Regions from separate parts of the Bacillus sp. FJAT-45066 genome, predicted to be linked through region 4. Evidence: riboswitches for the same ligand, from Rfam matches in the RefSeq annotation. Region 4 holds a riboswitch; each other region holds the start of a gene.
What was found. A riboswitch is a leader RNA that binds a small molecule or an ion and turns the genes downstream of it on or off. The one in region 4 is predicted to bind thiamine pyrophosphate.
Positions count from the first base shown of each region.

Region 1: another riboswitch for thiamine pyrophosphate. It lies ahead of tenI (thiazole tautomerase TenI); the one in region 4 lies ahead of CDZ92_RS13765 (ABC transporter substrate-binding protein).
Region 2: another riboswitch for thiamine pyrophosphate. It lies ahead of CDZ92_RS05475 (acetylornithine deacetylase); the one in region 4 lies ahead of CDZ92_RS13765 (ABC transporter substrate-binding protein).
Region 3: another riboswitch for thiamine pyrophosphate. It lies ahead of tenA (thiaminase II); the one in region 4 lies ahead of CDZ92_RS13765 (ABC transporter substrate-binding protein).

Region 1 is NZ_NISQ01000001.1:2,174,797-2,179,013, reverse strand. It holds gene CDZ92_RS11045 (ABC transporter ATP-binding protein) at 1-1,010, shown strand, start outside; gene CDZ92_RS11040 (energy-coupling factor transporter transmembrane component T family protein) at 988-1,785, shown strand; TPP riboswitch at 1,846-1,950, shown strand; gene tenI (thiazole tautomerase TenI) at 2,365-2,964, shown strand; gene thiO (glycine oxidase ThiO) at 2,975-4,096, shown strand; gene thiS (sulfur carrier protein ThiS) at 4,110-4,217, shown strand, end outside.
Region 2 is NZ_NISQ01000001.1:1,078,584-1,082,800, forward strand. It holds gene CDZ92_RS05465 (hypothetical protein) at 39-524, opposite strand; gene CDZ92_RS05470 (class I SAM-dependent methyltransferase) at 758-1,513, shown strand; TPP riboswitch at 1,663-1,763, shown strand; gene CDZ92_RS05475 (acetylornithine deacetylase) at 2,038-3,312, shown strand; gene tenA (thiaminase II) at 3,330-3,998, shown strand; gene CDZ92_RS05485 (DUF5336 domain-containing protein) at 4,081-4,217, opposite strand, start outside.
Region 3 is NZ_NISQ01000001.1:2,179,032-2,183,248, forward strand. It holds gene CDZ92_RS11045 (ABC transporter ATP-binding protein) at 1-427, opposite strand, end outside; gene CDZ92_RS11050 (ECF transporter S component) at 730-1,314, opposite strand; gene tenA (thiaminase II) at 1,332-2,015, opposite strand; TPP riboswitch at 2,212-2,318, opposite strand; gene CDZ92_RS11060 (YbjQ family protein) at 2,813-3,127, opposite strand; gene CDZ92_RS11065 (hypothetical protein) at 3,108-3,311, opposite strand; gene CDZ92_RS11070 (MFS transporter) at 3,518-4,217, opposite strand, start outside.
Region 4 is NZ_NISQ01000001.1:2,727,851-2,732,067, reverse strand. It holds gene CDZ92_RS13775 (sensor histidine kinase) at 1-501, shown strand, start outside; gene CDZ92_RS13770 (D-TA family PLP-dependent enzyme) at 897-2,024, shown strand; TPP riboswitch at 2,098-2,205, shown strand; gene CDZ92_RS13765 (ABC transporter substrate-binding protein) at 2,315-3,316, shown strand; gene CDZ92_RS13760 (thiamine-binding protein) at 3,336-3,629, shown strand; gene CDZ92_RS13755 (ABC transporter permease) at 3,629-4,217, shown strand, end outside.

The DNA of each region.
Region 1 (4,217 bases), 550 kb from region 4:
ATGTATTGTTTTTAGATGAGCCAACCGCCATGCTCGACCCACAAGGAACAAAAGAATTATGGGAAACGATGAAAAAGGTTGGACAGGACAAAACGGTTATTATAGTAGAACACAAGCTAGATCATTTATTAGATTTTGTAAATAGAGTGGTCATATTTCAAGAAGATGGTACGATACTAGCGGATGGGAAAACAGATGTGATTTTTCATGATTATAAAGAAAAATTAAAAGAATTTGGTATATGGTACCCAGGTGTGTGGAAAGAATTTGCTGAAAACAATTCAAAACCAACTGCTAAGCCATTCCAAAAGGATGTACTAGTTTCGATCGATCAGCTACTAGGATTTAGAGGAAAAGTAGAAAAGATTAAAGTGGAACAAGCAAACATTCATAAAGGTGAATGGATCACGATTATTGGAGAGAATGGCGCTGGAAAAAGCACGTTGTTAGAATCTATCATGGGTTTATTGAAAACACAAGGGGATTGTATTATTCATTCAAATAACTCCAATCCGCAAGGTGGGTTAGCTTTTGTTTTTCAAAACCCGGAGTTTCAGTTTGTTACAAATACTGTGACTGAAGAGATTGCTTACACGTTAAAGATAAATAAAATAGCAGAGGGTGAAACAAAAGCGATAGTTGAGCAATTACTTAGTGAATTTCACTTAAAACATGTAGAAAATAATCATCCATATTCTTTATCAACGGGGCAAAAGAGAAGGTTAAGTGTTGCTTCATCTGTCGTCCATCATCCACAAATACTTTTGTTAGACGAACCGACCTTTGGGCAAGACAGCAAAAATACGTTTTCTATGCTTAAGTGGTTGCAAGAATTAAAAGAGCAAGGTGTTAGTATCGTTATGGTCACGCATGACGAACACATTGTGGAACATTTTGCTGACACTGTATGGGTTGTGGAGAATGGTGTGCTGTCAACGCAACTTCGTAAAGAGGAATATGTCAAAAAGCAAGAAAGGAGAGAACAACATGCAATGGTCGTTGGAAGTTAAAGAAACTTGGTTGCATCGAGTAAATCCAAGTTTCAAATTACTAGGTATGTTGCTATTGTTTTTCTTGGTGGTGTTCATACACAACATTAACATACTACTAAACATGACAATCTTCATGTTAGTTCTTTACTTTTTTGCTACAGGACATTTAACAAAAGTAAAACTTTTACTACTCATTCCTTTCCTATTAATATATCTTTCGGCTATGGCTCCAATGGCGATGTTCGGTAAGGGAGATACAACGTGGCTAAAATTTGGTTTAATACATGTCACGGAAGAAAGTTTTTATAGAGGGATACATTTAGGGTTACGCGCAACTGTATTTGGCGTTTTAGGGTTGCTTTTTGCCCTTACTACAAAACCAGTATTATTGTTTTATTCATTAATGCAGCAGTGTAAGCTACCACCTAAATATGCTTACAGTTTCTTAGCGGCAGTAAGGTTAATTCCCATTATGATAGAAGAGTTTTTAACATTACGTAAAGCGTTGGTCGTTAGAGGTGTAGAGAGTAAAAAAGGAGTAAAGGCAATGTTCTCCAAGTTGCAATTTTATAGTATCCCTTTACTATCACAAAGCATTCGTAGGGCACACAGAATTGCGGTTGCCATGGAAGCAAAAAGATTTTCAAAACAAAAAAAACGTACTTTTTACTACAACGTAACTTTATCAAAAAATGATCTTTTATATGTGTCGACATTTTTTATATTAATTTTTACTTCTTATTATTTGGCAGTTGCTTATCCTTATTTTTCAGTAACCGATGTTCGGTATTAACAGATGGATTGTTTTGAAAAGTAATAGATTTATGGTATACTAAGGTCACAATCTCATAAACATTATCACTAGGGGAGTCTATTGACTGAGATGGAAAGAACGATTTCCAGACCCTTTGAACCTGATCTAGTTAGCACTAGCGTAGGGAAGTGGCCGGACCTTTTCATCTAATCATTTCGATAAGAAGAAATATGTAAAATAAACCACTCACTACGCTAAAAAAGTAGAGAGTGGTTTTTTGTGTTTTAACAACGATGGTAATACTTATTCTAGCATTCTTTTCAGAGGAACCTGTACCAGAATTAATGAAGTTAAAGACGTAATTAAGTTTTTGTTATATGTTTAGTTGATGTTGGCGGAAGGTGTGAGACTCCTAGAAAATGCTTCCGCATTTTCTTCGTGCGATGTAACGCTCCCGCAACCTTCTTTGTCCTGCGGGATAAGCGGAACACGGGAGACCCCACAGGCGCCGTGCGCCGAGGAGGCTCCCGAGACCACCCGCGGAAAACGAGCACCTTCCGCCAACATCAACATTTAGTACTCTTGAAGAGGTAACATTTGAATTTAAAGGAGTAAAGTATGCAACTACATGTCATTTCTGATGGAAAAAAGCAAGTAGACGAACTTGTAAATATCTTTACTAGTATCCATCCACACGTCGATTACATGCACCTAAGAGAAAAGCATAAAACAGCATCCGAGCTTGTGTCCATTGTGGAAAAACTACTCGCACAAGGCGTACCATCACAAAAAATAATCATCAATGACCGATTAGATGTTGCCCATTCCATGAATCTCAAAGGTGCTCAGCTAGCTTATCACAGTGTAGATATTAAACTAGCTAGAAAAGCGTTTCCCAATCTACTGTTAGGATGTTCTATTCATTCATTAGAAGAAGCTATATATGCTGAGCAAAACGGAGCAGATTACCTTCTGTTTGGCCACATATATGAAACAACGTCTAAACAAGGGAAAATTCCAAAAGGATTAGCTCAACTAAAAAAGATAATAAACAATGTGTCCATACCAGTTATTTCTATCGGTGGAATTATACCAGAAAATGTGAAAGATATTCACGACTTAGGCGGTAGTGGTGTGGCGATTATGAGTGGAATAGTAAGTGCTGAAGATGTTGTAGAAGCAGCGAAAACATATCAAACTAGTACGCTAGTAAGATAGGAGGTACATCATGAATAAAAAGTATGACATCATCATTATTGGTGGCGGAGTAAACGGTTGTGCTGCTGCATTTAATTTAAGCAAGTTAGGCTATAAAGTACTTCTTTTAGAAAAAGACCAAATTGGTTCCAAAGCATCCAACGCTGCAGCTGGTATGCTCGGAGCTCAAGTGGAATTAACGGAGGCTGGCCCATTATTTGAATTAGCTCGGTCGAGTAGAAGTAAATTCCCAGCTCTTCAAGAAGAACTAAAAGAATTTAGTGGCATTGATATTGAACTTGTTCAAAAAGGAATGCTGAAAGTTGCCAGAACTGATAAAGAAGTAGTACACCTCAAACAAATAATCGAGGACCAACGTAATCTTGGTGAAGAAACAAGCTGGCTAACAAAAGAAGAAGTTTTAGATAAGGAAAAATCTTTAAGTGACAATGTACTTGGTGCGATGACTATTCCGAATGATGGACATGTAAACCCTATCCATTTAACAGCTGCTTTTTGCAAAAGCGCAATAGCCCTAGGAGCAGATGTAAAGGAATATGTAGAAGCTTACGAATTTCATAGAGAAGGTTCCAAGATAACAGGTGTCGTTACGAATGATGGTGAGTTTAACTCAGAACATGTCATTGTTACTACAGGTGCATGGAGTAAGAGACTTTTAGAACAGTCAGGATTGACAATAAATGCTCATCCTGTAAAGGGAGAATGTATATCTGTCTTAGCAGATAAACCAATCATATCGAGTACGATTTTTGCTACTGGTTGCTACGTTGTACCGAAAAGTGGAAACAGGCTAATAATTGGTGCAACGATGATTCCTAATACATTTTCAGAAAAAGTATCTGTTGGAGGAATGCTTTCACTAATGGAAAAAGCAACTTCGCTTATTCCAGACATTGCTAAGGCAACTTTTGAAAAAAGTTGGGCTGGTATTAGGCCGCAAACAGGTGATGAACTACCATTCTTAGGATTGCATCCACAATTTTCAAATATGATCATCGCAACAGGTCATTACCGAAATGGTATTTTACTAGCACCAATAACTGGGGAAACGATAGCGAATATCGTTAAGGGACATGAACTACCCAAGTATATGGAAGCTTTTAAATTAAATAGATTAACAGTTACTACATAAAGGAGGGGAGCAAATGAAGAAACTTTCTATTAATGGAGAAATAATGGAGCTTCCAAGTGAAGTAACAACTGTAAAACAGCTGCTTGCTCATTTTAAGCTAGATCAAAAAGTAGTTATAGTG
Region 2 (4,217 bases), 1.6 Mb from region 4:
GGCCACAAATGTAAAAGAAACCCCGTCCCCATTTTGCACTACTTCCAATCTAATTTATCAATAATTTTTTTCATCTTTTCATAGTAATCATTGCCGTTTATGACAAAATAACGTCCACCACTTTTTGCTGAGATGGCGATACGGTCGCTTTCATCAAAGCTAATCAAAATGTTATTCGTCCACAGTTTACCAGGCTCTCTCTCGTTACTAACCTTAATTTCTAACCTGTATTCTCCATCCCATCTTTCTCTCGCATTTATTTCCCGTCTTAACCATAAGCCAGAGAAACTTTTAATCATTTCTTCTATTAGTTCTTCATCTTCCGTTGTTACTTTAGCAATTTCTTCAGAACGGCTGTAACGGTCTTTTGGTGGTGCATACTTTGTGACAGTAACACTTCTAATAACGGTGTCTTCATTAAAACGTTTCGAAATAATTGCGTCAGATGTGTTTATGTTGATAAAAATAATGAGGGCAATAAAAGCAAGGAAGACTGTACTGATGATAATGGTAAATTTCTTCATATACTTTGTGACTCCTTTCTATTCTATTGTAATATTAACATATATTGGCTATTATTTTAGTTTTTTTCAAATTTATCCAATGTTTTGCTCTTAGTAGCAATCGTCTATAAACCTTTCTATTTATTAATATGTGATTCTACTGATAGGAATGTGGTGAATGTTGTCGAATTACATAAATGTAGAGAATTGTTAATGAAAAACTCGAAAATAGCGATTTGATTTGGAGGAAAAGTGTGAGTATCGATATTATTAAACAAAATAAGAAAAGTTGGGATACAGTAGCCCATCATTTTAACGGGGTAGATGCTTTACCTAGTTATGGGCCATTTAGCCAAAACGAAGAGGAATTAAGATTATTTAAAGAAATTAAAGGTAAAAAAGTTCTTGATATTGGTTGTGGAAGTGGACATTCTTTACGCTTTATGGCTGAGAAGAAGGCTAGTGAACTGTGGGGTGTTGATTTATCTGAGGCACAAATAAAAACTGCAAAAGTAACTTTAAACGGATTAAATCCTCACTTGTATTGCGCACCGATGGAAGAAGAAATTGAAATACCTAAAATGTATTTTGACTATGTGTATTCCATATATGCAATCGGGTGGACGACTGATTTGCCAACTACTTTTCAGTTAATTTACTCCTATTTGAAACATGGTGGAAGTTTTATTTTTAGTTGGGATCATCCATTATACACTCACTTAGTAAGTAAAGATGGACAACTTTATCTCAATGGATCTTACCAAAATGAAGGTTTTACAACATACGAAAGATTTAAAGGGGAAGAGGCACCTGTCGTAATTCCTCAAAGAAAGGTTAGTACATATATAAATGAATTGATTAAAGCAGGCTTCACCATTGATCGTGTGATAGAAAGTGAAGTATCGGTAAAATATGAATCAGTTGAAGAAGCAGTATCGGATCGTTATTATTCCTTATACAAAGCAAGAAGATTCCCAAGCACGATGATAATAAAAGCTACAAAAAATTAAGTGTAGCAATTTAAGGAATGGGATTCTTTCACGTGATAACTGTCTATTGGCCAGAAATGTGAAAGAAACCCCGTCCCCATTTCTCACTTCCCAGTTCTCACTTGTAATCGCTAACATAATTTGCTAAAGTTTAATTATAATAGAATATTTTTCAACACTAGGGGTGCTTTTTAAGCTGAGAGAGACTATTGTCTTAACCCTTGAACCTGCTCTAGGTAATGCTAGCGAAGGGAAGTGGAGTAACAGGGATAGTACTGTCTTTTTAAAACCCAAACCACTTCTTTATGCAGAAGTGGTTTTTTTAATTGATTCAAAAGTAAGATTATGTTAAAGGCTATTGTCGTTTTTTAATAGTATCTAGCTGTGATTGAAGCGCATGTCGGAGACTCCTGCGGGAGAAGCGGGGAGGGGGAGACCCCGCAGGCGAAGCCGAGGAGGCTCCCGGCCCGCCCGCGGAAAGCGGAGATATGCGCGGAAATCAACAGCGGTGCTTAACAGAGCCAAAAGAAAAAGGAGGTAATACATTGAAGCATAATGTAGATGAACTTATCCTACTTGTAGAGGAGCGACAGGACGAATTAGTGGACTTACTTTGTAAACTAATTCAGTACGAAACTCCAGCACCACCAGCAAGAAATACAGCGGAAGCTCAGCGTTTTATTGCTGGATTTTTACAAGAAAAAGGTTTTGCCATTGATACATGGGACGTGTACCCAGGTGATCCGAATGTTGTCGGAGTGCTAAAAGGAACAAAATCAGACCAATATAAAAGCCTTATTATTAACGGTCATGTAGACGTTGCGGAGGTAGATGAGTCAGAAGAGTGGGAAACAGATCCGTTTACTCCTATCGTAAGAGATGGTGTTGTAATAGGTCGAGGTTCAGCCGATATGAAAGGCGGACTTGCAGGAGCTTTATTAGCGATTCAGCTTTTGCATGAAGCGGGGATTGAATTACCAGGAGATCTGACGTTTCAGTCTGTTATCGGAGAAGAAGTAGGAGAAGCGGGAACTTTACAATGTTGCAAAAGAGGTTACACGGCAGACTTTGCGCTTGTCGTCGATACTAGTAATCTACAAGTGCAAGGTCAAGGTGGAGTCATTACTGGTTGGGTAACTGTGAAAAGTAAGCAAACACATCATGACGCGACAAGAAAAAATATGATTCATGCAGGTGGAAAGTTATTTGGTGCAAGCGCCATTGAGAAAATGATGAAAGTTATGCAAGGGTTGCAAGAGTTAGAAAGACATTGGTCTGTGATGAAAAGCTACCCAGGATACGAGCCGGGAACTAATACAATCAATCCAGCCGTGATTGAAGGTGGTAGGCATGCCGCATTCATAGCCGATGAATGTCGTTTATGGCTAACGGTTCACTTTTACCCTAATGAAACATATGAGCAAGTAGCAAAAGAGATAGAAGAACACATACATCATGTTGCTAAGGCAGACCCGTGGTTAAGAGAAAATCCGCCAACGTTTGAATGGGGAGGCTCTTCTATGATAGAAGATCGTGGTGAGATTTTTCCTTCTTTAGAAGTAGATCCTGAACATAAGGCGGTTCAAATGTTGTTAAGTTGTCATGAATCGACGCTAAGAGAACAGCCTGTATTAAGTGTTTCCCCAACCGTAACGGATGGAGGTTGGTTTGGCGATGCCGGTATTCCAGCAGCGATTTATGGACCGGGCGAGTTAAAGCATGCTCACTCCATTAATGAACAAGTTTCCATTCAACAATTAGTTGATTATACGAAGGTTCTTTTGCGGTTTATTTTAGATTGGACTCATACAAAAAAATAGTTTAGGAGATGAAGAAAATGAAATTTACAGATCATTTACAACAGAAATTAGAAAATATTTGGAAGAAAAATCACACACATCCGTTTGTTGTGGAAATGGGCAATGGAACGCTTGATGCGGAGAAGTTTCGTTTTTATATGATTCAAGATTACCTTTATTTAATTGATTACGCGAAGTTGTTTGGTATCGGAGCAATTAAAGCAACGGATTTACAAACGATGGAGAAATTTGCGGCATTAATGCATTCCACTCTACATGAAGAAATGGCTCTACACCGAAGCTATGCGGCTCGTTTTGGCATTTCTTTAGAAGAGTTGGAAAATGCGGAAGCTTCGCCTATTACGTTAGCTTATACGCATTATATGTTACATAAAGGCCAAAGCGGAACATTAGCCGAACTAGTGGCTGCATTATTGCCTTGTATGTGGAGTTATTGGGAGATTGGTAAAGAACTAAGCGAGATTCCTGGAGCTGCCGCGCATGAACTATACGGAGAATGGATTAGCATGTATAGCTCAGAAGAATTCGGAACATTAGCGAAATGGTGTATCGAGTTAATGGATCAATTAGCTGAAGGAAGAACAGAAACAGAACTCTTAGAATTAGAAGAAATTTTCTTAAACACAACACGTTTTGAATACATGTTCTGGGATATGGCGTATAACAATCAAATGTGGCCAGAGTGATGTGAAGTAAGGACGGGGATCTTTTCACACAAAATGGAGTACTTGACCTCAGAATGTGAAATAAACCCCGTCCCCATTTCTCCTAAGCTTCTCTTTTAAAATGCATATACCATGAAATACTCTTCGAAAATAGCAAGATATAAACGGCTACTCCGTACACAGTTATGGAGATCGCTTCCCATACAATCATTCCAGTTGTTCCATGGTTAGACCAAATGA
Region 3 (4,217 bases), 550 kb from region 4:
CGGATGCTATCGCTAATCTTTGCTTCATACCACCAGAAAGTTCATTAATTTTCGTATGTGGTGACTGTAAGTGTAAGCCAACTATCTGAATTAGCTCTGTTATTTTTTCATCCATCTGCTCCCGAGGAACAGCTAAATTTTCTAACACAAATGCAAGTTCCTCATCGACATATGGCATACAAAATTGTGTATCTGGGTCTTGGAACACATAGCCCCAAGATTCAGGTAATTGTAATTCTTCTGCAATCATAGGTACGTCGATTGCTTCAGGTATTAAACCAGACAATACTTGTAAAAGCGTTGACTTTCCACATCCTGATGGTCCTAGGAGTAGTATTTTTTCACCTTCATCACATGTAAAGGAAAGGTCATTAAAAAGTCTTTCTCCACCTGGATATTTCAATCGTATGTTTTTTGCTTTTATCATGATAACTCCTTTATTTGAGTCAATTTATTTACTTGGCTATGTTATGAAAGACCGCTGTTTATTTCCGTGCAAGGCTTCGCTTTCCGCGGGCGGTAAAAAGGAAGGTTATTTTCACTATCGTGAAAAAACCTACTCCCTCGGCGCAAGCGCCTGTGGGGTCTCCCGTCTCCCGCTGGACAAGGAAGGCTACAGAGCGATACATCCTTCGTAAGAAAATGCGTATGCATTTTCGAGGAGTCTCCCCCTGCAAGAAAATCAACAGCTATAACGTAATTAAATATCAACACAAAACTTTATTATAGTTATTTACTTAAAGAATCGTAATCTTCTTTGCTTGCAGGGCGAAGTAAGTTTGTAACTCCTGTCTTTTCTAGAGCTTTTACAATGACATAAGCTAGGACGCCAGCGAACAAGACAGAGCCAATTAGGCGGAATGTAACCTTTAGCATTAAATTCCATGCTTCTAGATCGAATAGATAACCTCTGTAAATATCCATCACAAAAGAGCCAAATGCAGAGCCAATTCCAGCAAGAGAAACGACTAGTAAGTCGAAACGTTTGTAACGGAATGCCATAAACACTAGCTCAGCAAATAAACCTTGAAGTACTCCGTAAACTAACACTTCTACACCAAATTGAGAGCCAACAATAAATTCACCAGATGCAGCAGCAACTTCCGCTAAAAACGCTACTCCAGCTTTTCTTATAATCAAATAGGCAACTGTTGCAGCGATAAACCACATTCCATACGTAAGTTCCTGTACTTGCATACCTGTTAATCCGACAAAGTCATAGACAGTTCCCCATAGTTTATAAATAATCCCGAACACAATTGCGATTAAGATAGTTACTAAAATATCGGTTAGTTTTAAGCCTTTATTTTTCATCTTCTTTGTCCTCTCTCTTACGCGTTTACTTTGTTAGGTCGAACTGGCCACTGCTCTAATGTGTAAGCCATTTCCCAAAAGCTATACTCATATTGACTGCTCAACATAAAGTGTTCTTTCATTCTTTCACGCTCTTCAACAGATGCTTTTTCTGCTAATTCATCTAATCTTGCAATCTGCTCTTCTACTAATTGGCGGAACCAGTCGCCACCATAAGCTGCAATCCACTCTTGGTAAATTGGTTCCTCAGGAGTTGAGCCCCTTAATCTTTCACCAATCTCGTAATATAACCAATAGCATGGTAATAGTGCAGCAATTACCTCGCCAATACCACCAGATAATACAGCCCGATACATATGAGATGTATAAGCGTATGCCGTTGGTGCTGGTTTAAATTTTTTTCTCTCATCCTCCGTAATACCTAGACGTTTTGAGAAGTTTTCGTGTAGGGATAATTCTGCCTCATATGTTCCTTGAGCGTGTGCTGCTAATCTGGAAGTTGTATATAAATCAAATGCTTTTGCACCTGCATATGCTTGCACTCTCGCGAAATGACTTAAGTAGTACGCATCTTGCATCACATAATATTTGAATGACTCTAGCGATAAACGACCATCAGCAAGTCCTGTTACAAACGGATGGTTAAAGCTTGCTTCCCAAATATGGTCTGCTTCTTGCCTAATTTGTTCTGAAAATTTCATTTCTCATTCCTCCTAAAAATAAATGTTGCCTACTAACATGGAAGTTCAACTTGAGAAGTAGTTGCGCGCACGACTACTTTCTAGTTTCCCTAGCCTATTTTCGGCAAATAAAAAACCACCTACGTTACGCATTTGCGCAAAGAAGGTGGTTGAATACACAGAAATTCGTGTTTGCTCGCACTTTTATGTAGTACAAACATTCATCCGTCCACTTCCCTACGCTCGTATTAACGAGATCAGGTTCTAAGAGTCTTAGAGTTACACTCTAATCTCAGCCTTAAGAAGGCACCCCTAGTGGTTGATCGTTAAGGACAAAAAATTTGCCCTTTAAAACTATATGTTGTTTTCTGATAATTATCATAACAGTTTTCACAAATTTGTCAAAACTTTTTTAATTTAATCGATTTCATAATTACTGTTCGTTTAGTGAAAAACGAATGTTCCGTTTTTTTAATTAGGCTATGTTAAAGGTTGCTGTTGATTTCCGTGCAAGGCTTCGCTTTCCGCGGGCGGTAAAAAGGAAGGTTATTTTCACTGCCGTGAAAAAACCTACTCCTCGGCGCAAGCGCCTGTGGGGTCTCCCGCTTCCCGCTTCTCCCGCAGGAGTCTCAGCCTTGCACGGAAATCAACAGGTAAGTATATAAATATCAACACTAAGCTTTAACACAGCCTATAATTAAATAACGTTCGATATAAAACGTAAATTATATGAAAGAATAGGTTTACTATTCGTTTTTCGTTTAGTAATTGTACTTTATGAAACTCACTCAATTGAATTAATATAATACACTTGAAACTTACTCTACTGTTACTGCTGTTCCATATGCAATGATTTCAGATGCATTTGGCATCACGTTCGATGTTTCTAGACGAACTGCAATAATAGCATTTGCTCCTTTAGCTTGGGCATCTTCTACCATTCTGCCAATTGCCTTTTGACGAGCTTCCGTCATCATGTCGGTATATCCTTTAATTTCTCCACCTACAAGTGTTTTTAGTCCAGCCATAATGTCTCTACCAACATGCTTTGATTGGACAGTACTTCCTTTTACAAAACCTTTTAATTCTTTCACTTCTTTTCCAGGTACAAAATCAGTAGTCACGATAATCATTTTCGTCATCCTCCTTCTTTTCTTTAACTCTTTCTATGATTAATAATATCATTAACGTTATGAAAGCTATTACAATAAAAGCATAAAAGTAAATGGCTACTACGATGTTTACAAAGAATAGCCCTACCCCTACTAACTGACCTACTGTGACGATCCATAATAGTAGCGATTTTATTTTTTCCATGTATGTCTCCTTTTATAATAACTGATAAGGGTTCTAGCAGTTGATGTACGCTACAGGTGCTCGCTTTCCGCGGGTGGACTCGTGAGCCTCCTCAGCGCTCTAGCGCTTCCAGGGTCTCACTTGTCACACTTTTCCCGCAGGAGTCTCACACCTGTAGCGTACATCAACTCACTATCTTTATAATCATTATTCCTTGTCTAATAGTTTTATGCGGAAGGAACTTTTTGTAGTTGTAGCAATTCTTCTGTTTCTTCTTCTTTTGCGTATTTTGGTAACGTAAAGCTGTAGTAAATCGCAACGAATAACATACAGCCACCTACAATTAAATGTAGTCCTTCGATAGATAAAATTTTCGGAAATGCTACTGCAATAAAGCCTAATGTAATAGTTTGCGATAACATCATAAGAGGACTAATCCATCCTTGGACCCGCCCCATCATTTTTGGGTCAACTATTCTTGGTAACCAGCCACCTATTCCTATATTAATGAATGGTAGAATTAATCCTACTATAACACTTAAAGAACAATAAACTATGAAATTTGTTGAATAAGCTGTTAGTGAAATAAATAGTGCTGTTATGAATAAACCAACGATAATCATTTGATATAATTTCATTTTTTTTACAAAAATAGATGCAATAATACTACCTAGAAGGATAGATAGTCCAAAAGCTATTCCAAGATACATCATCAATTGCTCATAATTATCTGGAGATATTTTATATTTTAAAATATAAGCCGGCATAACCGTTAAACCACCATTTACAATACCGAAAACAAAAAATCCAACGATAATATTTAATAAAAGTTTGTGTTGTAAAATATACGTCAATCCTGCTTTAAAATCCTTTAATACAAACTTTATATTTATGTCTTTCATGGAGTGTTTACCATTAGGCAATCTA
Region 4 (4,217 bases):
GGCGAACTAAATCGAATTAATGCCATTATCGAGGAGATGTTAATGCTTTCCAAGCCAGGTGCACCAATAGTGAAAACGAAAAAATTGGCATCTATTTTAGAAGAGATTTTACCTCTAATAAATGAGTCTGCAGAAAACGAATTGAATATTACATTGCATTTAAGTGAAGAGCCATTTCAAGTGGATCCGAAACAGATGAAACAAGTATTATATAATCTCATTCGTAATAGTAGTGAAGCGATGGAAGGTAAAGGTATGATTACGATCGAATCCTATGCGCATGAAGATAATTATGAGATTCTGTTTACAGATGAGGGACCAGGTATTCCTGAGAAAATAAAAGCAAACATTTTCGATCCGTTTTTAAGTTCAAAAGAATCAGGTACTGGGTTAGGTTTAACAATTGTTCAAAGAATTATAGAAAATCATAACGGTAGCATTGAGTTGCTATCGTCGTCCGAGTCAGGGACGACTTTCCGGATTATATTGCCTCTAACATAACAAAGGACTTACCCTGAATGGATGGGTAAGTCCTTTGTAAGTTCAATAAAGAGTCTAAAAAAGATTGTATGTGATATACCATTTACTTCCTATCTTATAGGGGATAAATGGTGTGGATAAACCTAGCTGTGTCACCGAAGAAAAAGCGTTTATTATAGTTCTGAAAAGTAGCGATAGAACTCAAAAAAGTATCGATGGAAAATAAAAGTATAGATAGAGGCCTTAAAAAGTAGCGATAGAACATTAAAAAGTACATATAGAATTGCATAAAGTACCAAAAAGACAAGAAAGTCATACAAAAATGGCATCCAAAATTAATCTTCAACGCCAAACTTGCTAAACTCCCCAATGAAGCTTACCATTTTATTTATACGTAGAAAGGACTGATCGCCCTAATGAACCCATTAATCGGAAAATCAATCAGCCAACTAGACACTCCGTCATTACTAGTCGACCTAAAAAAGCTAAAAAAAAATATCCAAAATACAGCAACATTTGCCCAACATCATAACATCCAATTAAGACCTCACATTAAAACACATAAATCCATCGAAATCGCAAAGCTTCAACTAGAAGCAGGTGCAGTTGGCATCACAACAGCTAAAATTGCCGAAGCCGAAATTATGGCAAAAGCGGGGATAAAGGATATTCTCATCGCTTATCCGATCTCAAGTCCTACTAAAATAGAACGATTAATAAACCTCCTCGCAACAGTGTCACAACTCAAAGTTTCTGTAGATAGCTTGGAACAGATAAAATTATTACAAAAACATCTAGAGAAAACGCCAAATACAATAGAAGTTTGGATAAAAGTGAACAGTGGACTGAACCGTTGTGGTGTTAAGCCTGGTAAACAAGCACTTGAATTAGCTCAAGCGATACTTCTGCTATCAAAGCTAACTCTTGGCGGCATCTTTACACATGCGGGACATTCGTATGCTGCCACTTCCCAACAAGAAATAGAAAAAATTGCTCTAGCAGAAGCAGAGGCGGTGTTAACTAGCGCGGCTGTATGCGAAAAAGCGGGGATAAAAATCAAAACGAGGAGTGTTGGCTCCACCCCTACTTATAAAATGGCTGGGGCAGTAAATGGCATTACAGAGGTAAGACCAGGCAACAGCGTTTTTTTCGATGAAATTCAAGTAGGCTTAGGTGTGACCGAAAGAAAAAATTGTGCGCTGACGGTGCTTGCGTCTGTTGTCGGAACGTATAAAGAGGAAGGTAGAATCATATTAGATGCTGGAAGCAAAACACTGTGCCTTGATAAAGGTGCACATGGAAACGCTTCTGTAAAAGGGCATGGGCACATCAATGGTCACTCAAACATAACAATCGAGCGGCTTTCCGAAGAACATGGTGTAGCAACGTTCAAAGAAGATACGGCTTTAACTTTAAACGACAAAGTCCAAATTATTCCTAATCATGCTTGTACGGTTGTGAACCAATTCAATGAGTTTTACGTACATGAAGATGGAGTAATTAAAGACTGTTGGAAAGTAGATGCAAGAGGAGCATCACAATAACATCACAATAACATCATAATACTAGCTTAAATTCTTTAGAGTGATATAATAATACTGTTTCAAAAAGAGAATACTAAACATGTAGGGGGGCTAGGTAGGCTAGCTGAGATTGTGTCCGAAGGCACTGACCCTTGAACCTGATCTGGCTCATACCAGCGTAGGAAACATATAATCTACTCTAAATATGTTAAAACTATGCCTAGGTAAAGCAGTCCTAGGCTTTTTGTATGAGATGGAAAAGAAACGATACATACGTTTAGTACCTCAAACCAACATTGGAGGAATACAGAATGAAAAAATGGATCGCAATTTTAATGGCGTCAGTTTTGCTTGTAGGTTGTGGAAACGTGAACAACAACACAGCGCCTGCAGATAAGAACCGAGCGGAAGGGTTAAAGGAAGTTTCCGTTGTGTTAGATTGGACTCCGAACACGAACCATACGGGTCTTTATGTAGCAAAAGAAAAAGGTTATTTTGAAGAAGAAGGTTTGCAAGTGGAAATATTACTTCCTGGAGAAGCAGGGGCTGACCAATTAGTTGCAGCGGGCCGTGCGGACTTTGGTGTAAGCTATCAGGAAGCCATTACAGAAGCTAGAGTGCAAGGCATTCCAATCGTTTCGATTGCAGCAATAATCCAACACAATACATCTGGATTTGCTTCACCTGCAGAAAAAAACATTACATCACCGAAAGATTTTGAAGGAAAATCTTATGGTGGGTGGGGAGCTCCCGTTGAAAAATCCGTTATCGCATCCATAATGAAAAATGATGGAGATGCAGATGTGGAACAAGTACGATTTATTAACATGGGAGATGCAGACTTTTTCACGGCTGTTCGTCGTGACATTGACTTTGCTTGGATTTATTACGGATGGACAGGTGTAGAGGCAGAGTTGCGCGGGGAAGAAATTAATATGGTGTATTTAACAGACTATTCCGATGCACTTGATTACTACACACCCGTACTTTCTACCAATGAAAAAATGATAGATGAACAAAGCGATGTAGTTAGAGCGTTTATAAAGGCGGCTTCTCGTGGATATGAATTTGCAATCGAAAACCCAGAAGAAGCGGCAGAAATACTAATTGCTGCCGTACCTGATTTAGATGCGGAATTAGTAACAGCGAGCCAAAAGTGGTTAGCAGACAAATATAAAAATGACGCACCACGTTGGGGAGAACAAAAATTAGAAGTTTGGGAGAACTATGCACAGTGGATGATAGAAAACGATCTACTAGAAGGTGAATTAGATGCGGAAGCAGCGTTCACTAATGAGTTTCTTCCAGAGTAAGTAGGAGGAGAAAATAAAAATGGCAAATGCATTAGTAAGCATTCAAATCATTCCGAAAACAAAAAAAGGGGAAAACGTTATCCCTTATGTAGATGAAGCTATTAAAATTATTGAAGACTCAGGTGTGGCATATCGCGTAGGGCCGTTAGAAACAACAATGGAAGGCGATATGGCACAGTTATTTTCTATTATTGAAAAAATGAACGTGCGAATGATAGAGCTAGGAAGTAGCAACGTAATCTCTCAAGTAAAAGTCTTGTATCAGCCAACAGGCATCACAATAGGACAATTAACGGAGAAGTATGACGGATGATGAAAAATATTTTTACAAAAAGTTGGAGGCCATTTTTGGTTCTCCTTCTTTTGTTCATTTTATGGGAACTGGCTGTTACTTTTTTTGAAGTTCCAAAATGGTTATTACCAGCGCCATCGTTAATTTTTGCGGAAGCTTGGAACGGGTGGGTAAATTTTCAACCACATGTGTTATCGACCGTCCAAATAACAGTGTTAGGCTTTGCGATTGGAGCAAGCATCGGGATTATAACAGCAATCATTTTACATTTAATACCTATCGTTCGTGAATCCGTATACCCGTTGCTTATCCTTTCGCAAAATGTGCCAATCATTGTTTTAGCACCACTTTTAGTCATATGGTTTGGATTTGGGCTTTTGCCAAAAATGATTGTCATCACGCTCGTATGCTTCTTTCCCATTACAATCGCGGCACTAGATGGTTTTCGTCAAACAGCACCTGAACTAAAACATTACATGAAAATGGCTGGTGCATCGAATCGGCAACTATTTTGGAAAGTAGAATTACCGTACTCCTTACCTTCTATTCTTTCGGGCATGAAAATCTCCGCAACCTATAGCGTAATGGGTGCTGTTATTTCAGAATGGC